2 regions of the Tepidimonas sp. HKU78 genome follow, and region 1 is predicted to be linked to the other one. Evidence: predicted binding sites of a transcription regulator. Region 1 holds the regulator's gene; the other holds the start of a gene.

Region 1 (3,400 bases):
ATACCAGCCCGTGGGCGTCACTTCGATGTGGGCATCGCCGATGCGTACCAGCCCATCGCGCTCGAACGCGCGCAGCTGCTCCAGCTCGCGCGCGAAGTGCTGGCGAAAATCGATCAGGTGCGCCAGATTGATCGACTCGAAATCGACCAACCCCTGGCACATGATGGCCATGATCACACTGCGGCGCAACAGATCCTCGCGCGTCAGCGCCAGCCCGCGCACGATGGGCAGCCGCCCTTGGTCGAGCGCGTCGTAGTACTCCTCCAGCGTCTTGGCATTTTGGCTGTAGGTGGCGCCGATGCGGCCAATGGCCGATACCCCCAGCGCGATCAGGTCGCAATCGGGCTGCGTGCTGTAGCCCTGAAAGTTGCGGCGCAGCCGCCCCTGCCGCTTGGCCACCGCCAGCGCATCGTTGGGCAACGCAAAATGGTCCATGCCCACGTACACATAACCCACGGCACTCAGATGGTCGAGCGACAGCGACAACATGGCCAACTTGTCCGCCGGACTGGGCAACTCCGCCGCGTGGATGCGCCGCTGCGGCTTGAAGCGCGCCGGCAGATGCGCATAAGCGTAGAGCGCGATGCGATCCGGCCGCAGGCGCTCGACGAGCTCGAGCGTGCGCCGAAACGACTCTGGGGTCTGCTGAGGCAGTCCGTAAATGAGGTCGACGTTGACCGACTCAAAGCCGATCTCGCGCGCCGCGGCCACGAGGGCGAACACCTGCTCGGCCGGCTGAATCCGGTGCACCGCCCGCTGCACCGCGCCATCGAAGTCCTGCACGCCAAAACTCAGGCGGTTGAACCCCAGTTGGTGCAGATGGGCCAAGCGCTGCGCGGTCACCGTGCGGGGGTCGACCTCGATCGAATACTCGCCCCCAGGGACGAGTTCGAAGTGGCGCCGGATCATCGCCATCAGGTCGGACAACTCCGCGTCGCTGAGGAAGGTCGGCGTGCCCCCCCCAAGGTGCAGCTGCGTCACGCGGTGCCCGCGCCCGACGTGTTCGGTCTGCAATTCCAGCTCGCGCGACAGGTAGCGCAGGTACTCCGCCGCGCGTTCGTGGTGCTTGGTCACCACCTTGTTGCATGCGCAGTAGTAGCACAGCGACTCGCAAAACGGGATGTGTACATACACCGACAGCGGCAGCGCCAGCGACCCCGCTCGCCGCTGTTGCAGGGCTTGCACGTAGTCACGCTCGGTAAACGCTTCGACAAACCGGTCCGCCGTCGGGTAGGACGTGTAGCGCGGGCCCGGAATGTCGAACCGGCGCAGCAGATCTTCGTCGATGACGTGTTTCACGGCGGGCAGCTCCATAGGCGACGAACTGTGCACCAGCGTAGCCTTGCGTGGGTTGACGTGAGTCAAACCCCCTGCGGGAGCGACGTTCCCCAAAACCCTGCAGGGCATGGGCCCACCGCACGGGGCGGCACGCGCATCGGGTTGTTATGATCGGGCGCATATCGTTCATGGCGAGTCTGCGCCTCGTTTCACCCACCTCTGCCTCACACCGGCCCCCATCGCCTCATGGATCTGCACAGCATCAAGGTCGCCTGCTCCAGCTGCAACCTGCGCGAGCTCTGCATCCCGGTCGGCCTCAAGCCGGACGAGATGGAGCAGCTCGACAACCTGATCAGCACGCGTCGCCGGGTGCGGCGGGGCGGGACCCTGTTTGCCGCGGGCGACGGCTTCACGTCGCTGTACGCGGTACGATCCGGATTTTTCAAGACCGTGGTCACGACGGCGGACGGCCGCGATCAGGTCACCGGGTTTCAAATGGCGGGCGAAATCCTGGGGCTCGATGGCATCGTGCAGGACAAGCACTCGTGCTCGGCCGTGGCGCTCGAAGACGCCGAGGTGTGCGTGCTGCCATTCGACAAGCTCGAGCAGCTCTCGCGCGAGTTCAGCACGCTGCAGCACCACGTACACCGCATCATGAGCCGCGAGATCGTACGCGATCAAGGCGTCATGCTATTGCTGGGCAGCATGCGCGCCGAAGAACGACTGGCGGCTTTTTTGCTCAACCTCGTGCAGCGCCTGCATTCGCGCGGCTTTTCACGCACCGAGATGGTGTTGCGCATGACGCGCGAGGAAATCGGCAGCTACCTGGGAATGAAGCTCGAGACGGTCAGTCGTACGTTTTCGCGCTTTCAGGACGAGGGCATCATCGAAGTCAAGCAGCGCTACGTTCGCATCCTCGACCCGGACGCGCTCGCGGCCATTGTCAACCAGAGCCGCGAGGAGAATTAAGCGGGGAGTTGAGCGGCGCGTTGCGCGCGCAGTCAGCCGGGCGCTGATCTGGCGGCACCGGGCAGCGGTTGATTTCCCACGGCGACAGCGACAACAGCGTGGTAAGCGCGCTCGACGCCATGGTCAGCGCCCAAAAAATGAAGAACGCGACCGTGTAGACCGCCTGCCGCGACCAACCGAGCGATTCGCCCGCCCAGTGCAGATCGTGGGGATCGACGAAGGCGAACACCACCATTTCGATCACAGCCGCCATCAAAAAAGCGGGCCAAGCAATCCACATCACGCGTTGGGCCAGCATCGACAGTCTCCTCTTTGTTGTTGCCCCGCGCCGCCTCAATCGTCTTTAGGCAACGTCGGGGACACGACGTGGTTACGCGCCTGGTTGGCAGGCAGCACCGCTTTTTCGGCCTGCAGGCGCTCCTCCGGCGTCATGCGCTCCGGCGCGACCGCGACCGGCGCCGGCATCGCCTCGCGCGGCAGCACGGGGTCTGGATTGCGCACGGCGATCGTGACCGTCACGATGGACGCGATCACGACCACCAAGGGGCCACCGATGACCATCCAGACCATGGGCTCGCGGTACCAGGGTCGGGAAGGGGCGGATGACGCGGAGGGCGTACCAGACATGGTGGACATAGTGTAGGCCTTTGGCGAGTACTTTGGGATACGGATCAACCCGAATACCCTGGGGGGTCATCGGGGTATCAGGAAGGTGGTTTTCTCGCGCATGGCGATCGAGCCGTCGGCGGTGCGGAAAGTCATAACGATGGGGTGAGAGCCGGGCTGCAACCCCGGGGGAACCTGCACACGTACCGGCACCGAGCGCACCTCGGTGGGCAGCAGATGTACGACGGGATCCGACGCGAGCGTCACCCCCGGCAAGCCCTCGACCGCCACCTGCAGCTCGCGCTCGGACTCGGACGCGTTCATGAACTGCACGCGGTAGACGTTTTCGATCCGGCCCATCTCGACCATGCGGGCCAGCGCGCCACGGTCCCGGATGACGTCGACCTTGAGCGGTACCCGCATCCACAGACTGACACCGAGCGCCGCCACGATGGTGAGCAAAATGGCACTGTAGATCAAGACGCGCGGACGAAACGCCCGGCGGATCATCTGGGCGCGGCTCCAGTGGTTGGCCATGCCGTTTTGG
Region 2 (3,400 bases), 840 kb from region 1:
ACGCCGACCTTCATGGACGCGATACTAGCGCCTGCATCGCACATTCGGGAGAAGCCACCCATGAAGCTCGCCACCTATCGCGACGGCAGCCGCGACGGACAGTTGGTCGTCGTCTCGCGCGACGGCGCGCTGGCGCACTACGCCACCGGCATCGCCGATACGCTGCAGCAGGCGCTCGACGACTGGAATTTCATCGCGCCGCAGTTGCACGATCTGGCGGTCACGCTCGATCACGGCAAAGCGCGGCACGCGTTCGCGTTCGACCCGCGCCAGTGTGCGGCTCCCTTGCCGCGCGCCGTGGGCTGGTGGGTGCCCGAGCCCGACGGCGACGAGCCGCTGCCGTGGCGCAGCGATGCCCTCTGGGGGCCGGTGCAGCCGCTGCCGGCGGTAGCAGGGGTGGCCGACGTCGCCCCGACGCTGGCGGCCATTTGCGGCGATGTGGGGGCAGGGGTCGAGGCGTCGGCGGCGCTAGAGGGGGTGCGGCTGCTGGCGCTGGCCTGCCTGTGGCGCCACGGCTACGATGCCCCCGAGCGGCCCTGGGGCGTCAGCGTCGCGCCGTGCGTGGTCACGCCCGACGAGCTGGGGTCGGCGTGGCGCGACGGGCGGCTGGCGCTGAGCGTGACCACGGTCTGTCAAGGGCGCAAGCTCGGCATCGCGGACGGCGCCGACCAGCCCAACTCATTTGGGTCGTTGTTGGCCAACGCAGCGCGCTGGCGGGGGCTGGCAGCGGGGGTCGTGGTCGCGGGTGGGGTACTGCCCACCCCGTGTATCGAGGGCGATCCGCCCACGTGGCCGCGTGGTTACGCCTCGCTGGCGATGCGCCGGGCTGCCGAGGCGCGCGCCCTGGGCCACATCAGCACGCCCTGGTTGACGGCGGGCGACCGTGTCCAGATCGAAGCCCGCCTGCCCGACGGGCGTGAGCCCTTCGGCGCGATCGACGTGACGTGGCCCACTGCCAATCAGAGCGACGGCGCCTCCATCGGGTGGGCGCGCTCGTAGCGACTTTGGCAATCGATGCAGCGCAAGGCGGTGGGGTTGGCATGCAGTCGCGCCGTCGGGATGTCCACCCCACAGTCCACGCACTGGCCATACGTCCCCTGCCGGATGCGCTCCAGCGCGTCGTCGATGGCGCGCAGCTCGGCGGTTTCGCGTTCGTCCAGCGCTTGGGCCAGATCGCGCTCGCCGTCGACCTGCGACCAGTCCCCGCTTTGGATGTCGTGGGGATCCGGGGCCGCCTCGGCGCGGCCGATCTTGCCGCCACGCTGGGCCCGAATCTGGGCGATCAGCTCGGTGCGCATCTGCTGCAGTTGCTGGGCGAAGGTGTCCGAGATGGGTTGGCTCATGGGATCCTGGTGTCTGATGTGTGGCCCCGCGGGCCGATGCTGGAATTGTGGCCACATTCCGCGCGCCGCACCAGTGGGGTTGGTGCAGGGTTTGATGCCGATCAAGCCGCTGCGGTGCTCGGGTGGGGTATCGCGGATGGGCGCCCTGTGGCATGCTACGGTAGTCTTCACGCCAGTTGGCGCCCGCCGCGCCTGGGAGCCCGTCATGACCTCGCCCGATTTCAGCGCCTTGCACGCCGCGTTCGCTCCCTATGCCCGCTACGTTCCCGGGTTTGCCTTTTTGCAAGGCTTGGCCGGGCGTGACGCCGCGCCCGAGGCCCCGCCCGTGGCCCAATGGGTCGCGCCCGTGTTCGACCCCGACGAGCTCGAGCGCCGTATTCGCGATTTGAAGGCCGTGCACTTTTGGCTCGAGCAAAACGCCCGCGCGCTGCAGGCCACGATCCAGGCGCTGGAAGTGCAGCGCATGACCCTGGCGACGCTCAAGGGCATGAATGTCAGTCTGGCCGAAATGGCGCAGGCCCTGGCGGGCGGCGCTGCAGTGGCGTCGGCCGCCAGGGCCTCCGGCGCCGCGCAGACCCCCGACGCACCCTGCGGCGAGCCTTCCACCGCCGCGGCAGGGGCGCCCGAGCCCGCCGCGCCCGGCGTCGATCCCGTGCGCTGGTGGCGCGCGTTGACCGAGCAGTTTCAGGGCATCGCCGCGCAGGCCATGCAGGACATGGCCCAGCAGGCTGCCCCCGACCCGAGTCCGCCCGAGCCGCCGCCAGCCCCACCACCTGCGGCGCGCCCCAAGCGTGCCCGCCCCCCGGCCAGCGCCTCGGCGCCAGCGGCCTTGCGCCCGGCTTCTGCACGGGCTTCTTCACGGAGGTCCCGCTCGTGAAGCGATTCGTCTGTGCGCACGCCACCCACCCCCAGTGGCCGGTGGCGGCGGCGCTGGTGGTCACGCAGCTGCGGGCCCAGTTGGCGGCGCGGGCGTCGGCGGCACCCGCGGCCGGAGGTGGCGCTACCCACGGCGGCGACGCGGGTCACACCACCACGCCGCTGGCGTTGGTGTACCTGACCGACCACTACGCGGGCGCGGCCGCCGAGATCCTGGCGTATCTGGGCGCCGAGCTGCCCCAGGTGACCGATTGGGTGGGGGCGGTCGGCGTGGGCATTGGCGCCACGGGGGTCGAATACTGGGACGAGCCGGCGCTGGTGGTGATGCTGTGCGACCTGGCACCGGGCCGCTACCGGGTGTTCAGCGGTGTCGCCCCCCTGGGCGCGACGCAGGGGCCGGAGGGCTTCATTCCGCAAACCGCGCTGGTGCACGCCGACCCCACGGCGCCCGACTTGGCCGAGCTGCTGCAGGAGCTGGCCGAGCGTACGCTGGGCCACTACCTGTTTGGTGGCTTGGTCGCCAGCCGGGCGGGTTCGGTGCAGATGGCGTGTGCGAGCCAGGGCGGCCTGGCCGGGCACGGGCGCGAGGCTGCGGTCGGCTTGTTTCGTGGCGGCTTCAGCGGCGTGGCCTTCGGCCCGGACGTGGGGATCGTCTCGCGCGTCACACAAGGCGTGCGCGCGGTCGGCCCCGCACACCGGGTGAGCGCCGCCCACGCCAATCGGGTCGAGTCGCTCGACGGCCAGCCAGCGCTGGATGTGGTGTTGCAAGACCTGGGTTTGTCACTGGACGATCTGACGGCCGTCATCGGCCGCCTGCGCCAGACGCTGGTGGGCCTGCAGGCGCCGGTCGCACGCCCCGCGTCGGCCGCCGCGCCGCTGACCGGTCGCGTGCCGCTGCGCCTGGGCGACGACGTGCTGGTGCGCCACCTGGTCGGCATCGATCCGCTGCGACGCGCGGTCGTGGTTGCCGACGAAGTGCCCACCGGCGCTCTGTTGACCCTGTGCGAGCGCCACGTGCAGGCGGCGCGGGCCGACTTGGTGCGCATCTGCGCCGAAATCCGCGACGAACTCAGCCCCGAGGGGGACGACACGACCGACCCCACCCAGCGCATCGCCGGGGCCATCTACGTCAGTTGCAACGGGCGCGGCGGTGCCCACTTCGGTGGCCCCAGCGCGGAGTT

The links. The regulator FNR, encoded in region 1, switches genes on or off when oxygen is low (the NO sensors DNR and NnrR bind a similar motif). The targets are predictions, from matches to a motif close to TTGATNNNNATCAA.
Region 2: ACPYIS_RS03395 (TraR/DksA family transcriptional regulator) is a predicted target of FNR. The motif match lies at 1,435-1,448, and genes of this name have one in related genera.

Annotation. Positions count from the first base shown of each region.
Region 1 is NZ_CP187547.1:1,524,461-1,527,860, reverse strand. It holds gene hemN (oxygen-independent coproporphyrinogen III oxidase) at 1-1,314, opposite strand, end outside; gene fnr (fumarate/nitrate reduction transcriptional regulator Fnr) at 1,525-2,247, shown strand; gene ACPYIS_RS07680 (hypothetical protein) at 2,222-2,545, opposite strand; gene ACPYIS_RS07675 (nitrogen fixation protein FixH) at 2,581-2,874, opposite strand; gene ccoG (cytochrome c oxidase accessory protein CcoG) at 2,941-3,400, opposite strand, start outside.
Region 2 is NZ_CP187547.1:683,060-686,459, reverse strand. It holds gene ACPYIS_RS03405 (DUF3108 domain-containing protein) at 1-14, opposite strand, end outside; gene ACPYIS_RS03400 (fumarylacetoacetate hydrolase family protein) at 61-999, shown strand; gene ACPYIS_RS03395 (TraR/DksA family transcriptional regulator) at 960-1,343, opposite strand; gene ACPYIS_RS03390 (PhaM family polyhydroxyalkanoate granule multifunctional regulatory protein) at 1,549-2,220, shown strand; gene ACPYIS_RS03385 (FIST signal transduction protein) at 2,217-3,400, shown strand, end outside.